2 regions of the Pectobacterium nicotianae genome follow, and region 1 is predicted to be linked to the other one. Evidence: predicted binding sites of a transcription regulator. Region 1 holds the regulator's gene; the other holds the start of a gene.

Region 1 (4,572 bases):
AGCAATATTTTCACTAATGAGCCTGCGTTGCGCCTCGCCAGCAAATTGATTGATGCGACTTTTGCCGACCGTGTGTTCTTTGTTAACTCCGGTGCCGAGGCCAACGAAGCTGCCTTTAAGCTGGCGCGTCACTATGCGGTTAAACGCCATAGTCCGTATAAAACCAAGATCATCTCCTTCTACAATGCATTCCATGGTCGGACGCTGTTCACCGTTTCGGTCGGCGGACAGCCTAAATATGCCGATGGCTTCGGGCCTAAGCCTGCCGATATTGTTCATGTACCCTTCAACGATCTGGCTGCTGTTAAAGCGGTGATGGACGATCATACCTGTGCAGTCGTGCTGGAACCGGTTCAGGGTGAAGGGGGGATTACGCCTGCTACGCCTGAATTTTTACAAGGCGTTCGCGATCTGTGCGATCAGCACAAGGCGCTGCTGGTGTTTGATGAAGTGCAGAGCGGAATGGGGCGTACTGGCAAACTATTCAGCTACATGCACTACGGCATTACGCCGGATATTCTCACAACGGCTAAAGCACTGGGCGGTGGTTTCCCAATTAGTGCAATGCTGACGACGGAAGAGATCGCATCGGCCATGACGGTTGGGGTACACGGCACCACCTATGGCGGCAACCCGCTGGCCTGTGCGGTGGCGGAAGCCGCGCTGGATATTATCAATACGCCAGAAGTGCTGTCAGGCGTGGCGGATCGCCACGATCGCTTTGTCAGTGAGCTTGAGAAAATCAATCAGCAGTTCGGTGTATTCGAACAGGTTCGCGGTATGGGTTTGCTGCTGGGTGCAGAACTGAAACCGCAATGGCATGGTCGTGCGGGCGAGTTTCTGGCGGCGGCAACGTCTCAGGGGCTTATGGTGCTGATGGCTGGGCCGAATGTGATCCGCTTTGTACCGTCGTTGATCATTGATGAAGATGATATTGCGCAGGGGATGGCGAAATTCGCTAAAGCCGTCGCGCAGGTCGTTAACGCAGCAAACTGATTACGTTACGCCATAAAAAAACGTAGGGAACGTTTTTCAACGTCGCTTGCGACGGCCCGTTAGGGTGGCGGCCAGGGATGGCACGCCATAAAAAAACGCAGGGAACGTTTTTCAGCGTTGCGTTAGCAACGACCCGTAGGGTGGTGAGCAGGAAGCTCGCCATAAAAAAAGCGTGAGGCCGAGGCTTCACGCTTTTTTATTGGTAGGGTACAGCGACAGGGGCTTAGCGAGTGCCGTAAACGACAATCGTTTTACCGTGTGCAGAGATCAGGTTCTGGTCTTCTAACATTTTCAGAATGCGGCCCACGGTTTCACGCGAGCAGCCAACGATTTGCCCAATTTCCTGACGGGTAATTTTTATTTGCATGCCATCTGGATGCGTCATGGCATCAGGTTGTTTGGCCAGGTTGAGTAGGGTTTGGGCAATACGGCCGGTCACATCAAGGAAGGCGAGGTTGCCGACTTTCTCAGAGGTAACCTGAAGTCTGCTGGCCATTTGCGCAGACAGACGCATGAGGATATCCGGGTTAACCTGGATGAGCTGGCGGAATTTTTTATAGGAAATTTCAGCCACTTCACAGGCAGTTTTTGCCCGCACCCAGGCGCTGCGCTCCTGACCTTCTTCAAACAGGCCGAGCTCGCCGATAAAATCGCCCTGATTGAGGTAGGAAAGAATCATTTCCTTGCCTTCTTCATCTTTGATTAGCACTGCGACAGAGCCTTTCACGATGTAGTAAAGCGTTTCTGCTTTTTCACCTTGGTGAATCAGCGTGCTCTTCGATGGATACTTGTGAATATGACAATGGGAAAGGAACCATTCGAGAGTTGGATCTGTTTGCGGTTTGCCGAGAACCATTCGCTATCATCCTCTGTTGTAATTCACTGCGCAAATTACAGGGGTCAGAGTTCCCTGTACGGCGTGTTTAACTGCTAAAAAAATAAAATTCAGTCTAGGCAGAATGACGTCAGGGAATATACTGAAACCACTGTACCCTTTATTTTCCGGTTGCTGCCTTGCCGCACCGTAAACGTGGCTGGGGTATGTCTGGCCAGGTCATCATCTTCTTCGTTTCTGGGTTTGTCCAGAAAAGGTCTATTCTATTTTCGTTTTAACACAGCTTTAAGGACGTGTCTTGTGTTGTCTCGCTTCAGCATGACAAAGCGCTGATTAACGCTGGTTTTTGTACAGTAACGGTATAAATTTTCAAAAAATTTTTAGTGGAGAGGCATCATGCAGGCACGGGTAAAATGGGTTGAAGGCTTAACGTTTTTGGGCGAATCCGCATCAGGACATCAGATATTGATGGACGGCAATTCCGGTGATAAAGCGCCCAGTCCGATGGAAATGGTGCTGATGTCTGTGGGGGGATGCAGTGCGATTGATGTGGTATCGATTCTGCAAAAAGGCCGCAACGATGTAGCGGATTGTGAAGTGAAATTAACGTCAGAGCGTCGGTCTGACGCGCCGCGTTTATTTACCCACATCAATCTGCATTTTATCGTGACGGGAAAAGGATTGACCGACAAAGTTGTTGAACGAGCCGTCGCACTGTCGGCGGAAAAATACTGCTCTGTGGCACTGATGCTGGGTAAAGCCGTTGAGGTAACGCACAGCCACGAAATTAGAGTACTGGAATAATCCCTTTCTCTGGGCACTCATTCTGGTCACTTAAGCCTGTTATTAGGGGAAACACAGGGGGAGGTTCTCGTAGGGAGGCCTCACCCCTGTGGTCGCCCCGTGTATCTCGATGCTTATTCGATGGTTTTCCCTTCAATTAACCGCTGTACCAGCGGCGCCATGATTAATTCCATCGCCAATCCCATCTTCCCGCCGGGAACGACCAGCGTGTTGATGTGGGAGATAAAGGAACCCTGCAACATGGCGAGCAGATAGGGATAATCAATATTGTCCAATCCCTGAAAATGAATCACGACGAAGCTTTCGTCCAGTGATGGAATCGATTTGGCGGCGAACGGATTGGAGGTGTCTACGGTAGGCACACGCTGGAAGTTGATGTGTGTGCGAGAGAACTGTGGCGTGATATAGGTGATGTAATCTTCCATTGAGCGGACGACGGAATCCATCACCGCTTCACGCGAGTGGCCGCGCTCATTAACGTCACGAATCAGCTTTTGAATCCATTCCAGGTTGACGATCGGCACCACGCCGACGAGTAAATCCACATGCTGTGCCACATCATTTTGCTCTGTGACTACGCCGCCGTGGAGCCCTTCATAGAACAGGATGTCGGTGGGTTCCGGCATTGGCTCCCACGGCGTGAACGTTCCGGGAACCTGATTATAGGGAATTGCTTCATCGTAGGTATGAAGGTATTTACGCGTCTGGCCGCGCCCGTGCAGGCCATATTCGATAAACGACTGTTCCAGCAGGCTGAAATCATTCGCTTCCGGGCCGAAATAGCTGATGTGGCGCCCTGAATCACGCGCTTTACGAATCGCCATATCCATTTCCGGGCGGGTATAGCGGTGAAAGCTATCGCCTTCTAACTGGGCGGCACGCAGATCAAACTGCTGGAAAATCTTACGGAAGGCCAGACTGGTTGTCGTGGTTCCCGCTCCGCTGGAGCCGGTAACCGCAATAATCGGATGCTGATGTGACATAAGGTGCGTGACTCCGTGATCGCGATGCCCGCGTAGACCGAAGGCCTGCGCGCATCCTCAAAAAAGACGTAATTGTCATCATTGTTAGCATGTTTGGCGCGTTCTTTCACGACTTTCGGCATGCTCAATAGGGGGCATGACCTCCGGAATTGAGCTGGTTACGCGGCATGATATTGAGGGTTTCATGCAACTCAGACCACACCAACACCACCTCGCCAGACTGGAGTTGGCCGCGGATATCTTCCACTTTCTGCGCCAGCGAACGCTCCTGTTCGCCATAATCGGTGCCTTCCCGCAGAACGAAAGATTCGATGATGTTATCCAGCGTTTCTGGATCGAGCTGTTGCCAGGGAATAATCACGCTATGTTTCCTGATTCAAAGGGTTCCTGAGTAAAAACGGTTCCTGAAGGAAAAGAGTCGCTGGCCTGGTCCAAAAATGGGCTAAGCCAGTTGGGAATGCGCTGTTCCAGCCACATTTCCGGTTTCAGCAACGTTCCGCCGACGAAGCCGACATGCCCGCCATGTTCCGTTAGCTGATACTCAATATTAGACGGTAACTGCGACAGATCGGGAATCACCTCTGAAGTCATGAAAGGATCGTCCTTCGCATGGATGATGAGCAACGGTTTACGTATCTGAGGCAACAGCGGCAGAGCGCTACAGCGTCGGTAGTAGTCTGCTGCATCGCGGAAGCCGTGGATACGTGAAGTAATGACGTCATCAAACTCGCGTAGCTGGCGAATTCGCTTCAGCTGCGGCAACTGAATTGGCAGCGTATCTGGGTAAGCCGCCAGCTTGCGGCCGGCGTTTTGTTTCAACAGGCGCAGCAGATAGTGCTGGTAGACGCGGGAGAAGCCTTGTTCCATCCGACGGCTACAGGGTTCGAGCATCAGTGGTGCGGAAACAATAACGGCCGCGGACAGTGAACAGGCTTCGCCTTGCTGCGCGAGCAG
Region 2 (4,572 bases), 120 kb from region 1:
GGCAATAGCAGCGGCCTGCCAGCAGGCGAAGAACCGTTTCTGGTGCCCATGGCGATTCCACTGGTAGCGGGGCCGTCGATCCTCGCGGCGCTGATGCTGCTGTCCCACCAGTATCCCAATCAACTACCCCACCTGACGCTGGCGCTGTTTATCGCCTGGACGATCTCATTCATCATCCTGCTGATGTCGGATGTGTTCTTGCGTTTGCTGGGTGAGAAAGGCGTGAGTGCGCTGGAGAAATTGATGGGATTGATTCTGGTCATGCTATCGACGCAGATGTTCCTCGACGGCGTGCGTGCCTACATGAAGTTATAGACGCTCCGTTTCCCCCTGTGTCCTATACATAAATGTGCAAATTATTAGGGGGTTGACGTTATCTGGCGTAAAAATTATGCAGCGATGGGCATGACCACCGAGTGAGCGGCAGGGACGCCGCGAAAGGCTGTGCCGCGCCGGACAAAAACGTCAGAGACGTTTTTGAACAGCACTTGTGCTGGCCCGAAGGGCGAGCCCCGTTTATGGGGCAAGTAAACGCGTCACAGTCGGCTCGAAAAGTGGTCATGAACGCCGATGGCACCGCGTAGCGGCATAATTTAGCCAGAAGCCTGGGGTCATGGGGCGAGCGGCGTTTGAGCCGCCCCATGTCGGGCGCGTGCTACGCAGTAGCATGAAAATAACGACATTATCGCGCACGAAACCGTCTCTTGGTCGGCATAAAAATGTGACTAAAAGCCTCCCTCCGCAAGGAGGGGGCTAAACACATCAGAGGAAAATACTCCCCACTAACGCTATCAGGAACGCGATACTGCCGAGCAACGTTTCCATCACCGTCCAGGTTTTCAGGGTCGTTTTCTCATCCATTTCGAGGAAACGGCCAACCAGCCAGAAGCCTGAGTCGTTCACATGCGACAGCACGGTCGCACCGCCCGCAATCGCTACCACGATAAAGCAGAGATCGAACTGGCTGAGGCCAGGGGTCGCCGCCACCGCTGGTGCCATCAACGCCGCCGTGGTCGTCAACGCTACCGTTGCGGAACCCTGTGCCACACGCAGTGCAGCAGATACCACAAACGCCGCTACAATCACCGGCATACCGGTATCTGCCAACGCGCCAGACAGCGCATCGCCGATACCGCTGGAACGCAGAACGCCACCGAACATCCCGCCCGCACCGGTGACCAGAATAATCGAACAAACCGGGCCCAGCGCGCCTTCACAGATCTTCTCAAGGTGCCGGCGGCTATGCTGGCCGCTAAACATAATCATGGCGAACAAGACCGTAATCAGTAGCGCAATCGGCGTTTTCCCTAACATACGCAGGAACTGCACCAGACCGCTATCACCGCTGATAACGCCCATTACCGTCAGGGTATTCAACCCGGTATCGAGGAAGATCAGGATCAGCGGCAGCAACAGCACCCACATCACCACGCCAAACGCTGGCGGCGTATGCTTCTCATCCGCTTTGACTTCGGTCAGGAAGGTAGACGGCAACGGCAAATGGAATTTCTTACCTGCCCACAGGCCGAACAGATAACCGCCCAGATACCAGGTAGGGTAAGCAATCACAGCACCAACCAGTACCAGCAGGCCAATGTTGGCACCCAGCAGTTCACTGGCAGCAACCGGACCAGGATGCGGCGGCAGCAAGGCGTGCATAACAGCAAACGCGCCCGCAGCAGGGAACGCATAGGTCAGCGTTGAGCCACCAAAACGTTTCGCCACGCTGAAAATAATCGGCAGCATCACGATCAGCCCGGCATCGAAAAAGATCGGGAAGCCGAACAGCAGAGAGGCAAGACCCAGCGCGAAAGGCGCACGTTTCTCACCAAATTTATTGATTAGCGTATCCGCCAGCACATTTGCGCCACCGGTCACTTCCAGCAGGCGGCCAATCATTGCCCCCAGACCAACCAGCAAGGCAACAGATGCCAACGTACTGCCGAAACCGCTGAGCAGCGTAGGAACGAGTTTCTCAAAAGGGGTTTTCGTCGCTAGCGCCGTGATCAGGCTCACCAACGTCAACGCCAAAAACGCGTGGACGCGGAAGCGCATAATCAGTACCAGTAACAGCGCGACCGCACCTGCGGCGATGGTTAATAGCACACTGGCGCTATAGGCGGATGTTATTTCTGTCATCGTTAATAATCTCTTTAGGGCACCCGGTCTGGATTGGCTGATTGTTTGTGAGGTGTATCACATCATCATTTGATACCGGTAACATGATACGGGTAACATGTTAAAATCAGGAACTATCAAACACCATTTAATTTACATTTTGAGATAGAGATCAAATTATGTCAGGTCGAAGCATTATTCTGATGGGCGTATCAGGCAGTGGAAAATCCTCAGTTGGCGCTGAACTTGGCCGCGCCATTCAGGCAAAATTTATTGACGGCGACGATCTGCACCCGCGCGCGAATATCCAGAAAATGGCCAGCGGTACGCCATTGAATGACGACGACCGCGCACCGTGGCTGGAGCGTCTCAGCGATGTTGCCTACAGCCTGGCGCACAAAAACGAGACGGGCATCATCGTCTGTTCCGCGCTGAAAAAGCGTTACCGCGACCGCCTGCGCGAAGGCAACGAAAAGATGGTGTTTATCTATTTGAAAGGCAGCTTTGAGCTGGTTCTGGAGCGTCACAAAGCCAGAGCAGGCCACTTCATGCCGACAGACCTACTGAAAAGCCAGTTCGATGCGCTGGAAGAACCGGGTAGCGATGAGCCGGATGTCCTGAAAGTCGATATTGACGGCACCCGGGAAGACGTCGTGCAACGCTGCGTTGACGCACTGCGCGCGGCAGGCTAACGCAGCGGCTTAGAGGCTTTCGCCGTCCAGCACGGTAAAGCCGACATCGACCCTCTCCTGCGTAACTGGCTCGCCCCGCAGACGAGCCAGCAGTTGTTCGGTGCCGACGCGTCCCATGTGTTCACGCGGTGTCAGTACGCTAGCCAGCTTCGGCACCATCGCCTGACCAATGTCGTGCCCGTGGAAACCCGCTACGCCAATGTCATCCGGCACGCGCAGCCCCTGCCGCTGGCATTCGAACATCGCACCGACGGCTAAGTCGTCATTGGTGCAAAATACGCTATCGACCTGCGGGTATTCCGCCTGCGTCTGCCGCAGCAATTCGCCACCGAGCGAATAGGACGATGCCCGCTCGCTCATCGCGCAATAGCTCTTGAGCCCGCTTTCCCACATCGCTTGCTCGTAGCCCTGACTGCGCATAATCGTACGCTCATCCTGACGCGCACCGAGATAGACGATATGACGATGCCCCAGCGCGACCATACGCAGCGTCATCTGTCGAGCGGCTTCAACGTTATCAAACCCAACAGCCATATCCAGACAGGGTGAGACGGAATCCATCAGCTCAACGACCGGAATGCCAGCAACGTCCAGCATCTGGCGCGTTCGCGGCGTGTGGGTACGTTCAGCCAGAATAAGCCCATCGATGTGATACGACAGCAGGGAAGTCAGACGCTGTTCTTCTCTGTCAGGATGATAGCCATAGTGCGCCAGCATGGTCTGGTAGCCGTGCGCTTCCGCCGTGCGTTCAATCCCGCGCAAGACTTCGGCGAAAACCTGATTAGTTAATGACGGCAGCAGCACGCCAATCGCCCGGCTGGTGGAACTGGCGAGCATATTCGGCGCGAGGTTGGGGATATAGCCCAGCTCATCCAATGCAATAGCGATCTTTTCCTGCAACGCGGCGGATACCTGAGCGGGATTACGCAAATAACGGCTTACCGTCATTTTGGTAATCCCCACGCGATCAGCAACGTCCTGGAGAACGGGTCTTTTTTTCTTCATCGTCGACTAAAATGCCTGAAAAACAGTAATCTAAGTCTAACAAAAAAAGCATTAAGAAAGTAAAGGCAAAGGGGCAGAATCTGAATGATGTAATCAGGTCGTGATAAATAAAAAGCCCGCGTCTTTTCCTACGCGGGCTTCTTCACTTTTCTCACTCGCCGTTATACTGGCGGCAGATCAAACAGCAGGATTTCACTGTCCTCGCTGGCGTGTACGGAGATCGCCGTTTCGTCCCACACTGCAAACGCATCGCTGGCTTCCGCTTTCTGGCCGTTAATCTCTACCGTACCGCGCACCACCTGAACCCAGACGCGGCGACCGGCCTGAATCTGGTACACCGATTGCTCCTGCGCTTTCAGCGCCCAGCGCCACAGCGTCATGTCCTGAAAGACTTTCAGTGAGCCTTCACGCGCATCCGGGGACAGCACCAGTTGACGCCCTTGTTGCACATCAAAGCGCTTCTGCTCGTAGCGCGGCGTCAGCCCGGTTTTTTCCGGGATAATCCAGATTTGATACAGGTGCAGCTGTTCGTCTTTGCTGGCATTGTATTCAGAGTGGCGAATGCCCGTGCCCGCACTCATAATCTGGAACTCACCCGCTGGTACCTGCTCTTTATTTCCCATGCTGTCCTGATGTTCAACCGCACCGGACAATACATAGGTCAGAATTTCCATATCTTTATGCGGATGCGTGCCAAAGCCCTGACCGCCTTCAATAAAGTCCTCATTAATGACGCGCAGTGCCGAAAATCCCATGA

What was found. Region 1 encodes CRP, which controls carbon source genes, mostly activating them, when cyclic AMP is high. Its sites were predicted from a motif close to ATGTGANNNNNNTCACAT; they were not measured.
Region 2: a site for CRP is predicted at 2,185-2,202, ahead of MYB54_RS01395 (GntP family permease). Genes of this name have one in related genera too.

The regions. Positions count from the first base shown of each region.
Region 1 covers NZ_CP096821.1:436,603-441,174, forward strand. Annotated here, with positions in the region: gene argD (bifunctional acetylornithine/succinyldiaminopimelate transaminase) at 1-996, shown strand, start outside; gene crp (cAMP-activated global transcriptional regulator CRP) at 1,220-1,852, opposite strand; gene MYB54_RS01865 (OsmC family protein) at 2,228-2,635, shown strand; gene MYB54_RS01870 (phosphoribulokinase) at 2,749-3,618, opposite strand; gene MYB54_RS01875 (YheU family protein) at 3,743-3,979, opposite strand; gene MYB54_RS01880 (hydrolase) at 3,976-4,572, opposite strand, start outside.
Region 2 covers NZ_CP096821.1:317,656-322,227, reverse strand. Annotated here, with positions in the region: gene MYB54_RS01400 (YhgN family NAAT transporter) at 1-315, shown strand, start outside; gene MYB54_RS01395 (GntP family permease) at 763-2,139, opposite strand; gene MYB54_RS01390 (gluconokinase) at 2,298-2,810, shown strand; gene gntR (gluconate operon transcriptional repressor GntR) at 2,820-3,815, opposite strand; gene MYB54_RS01380 (pirin family protein) at 3,977-4,572, opposite strand, start outside.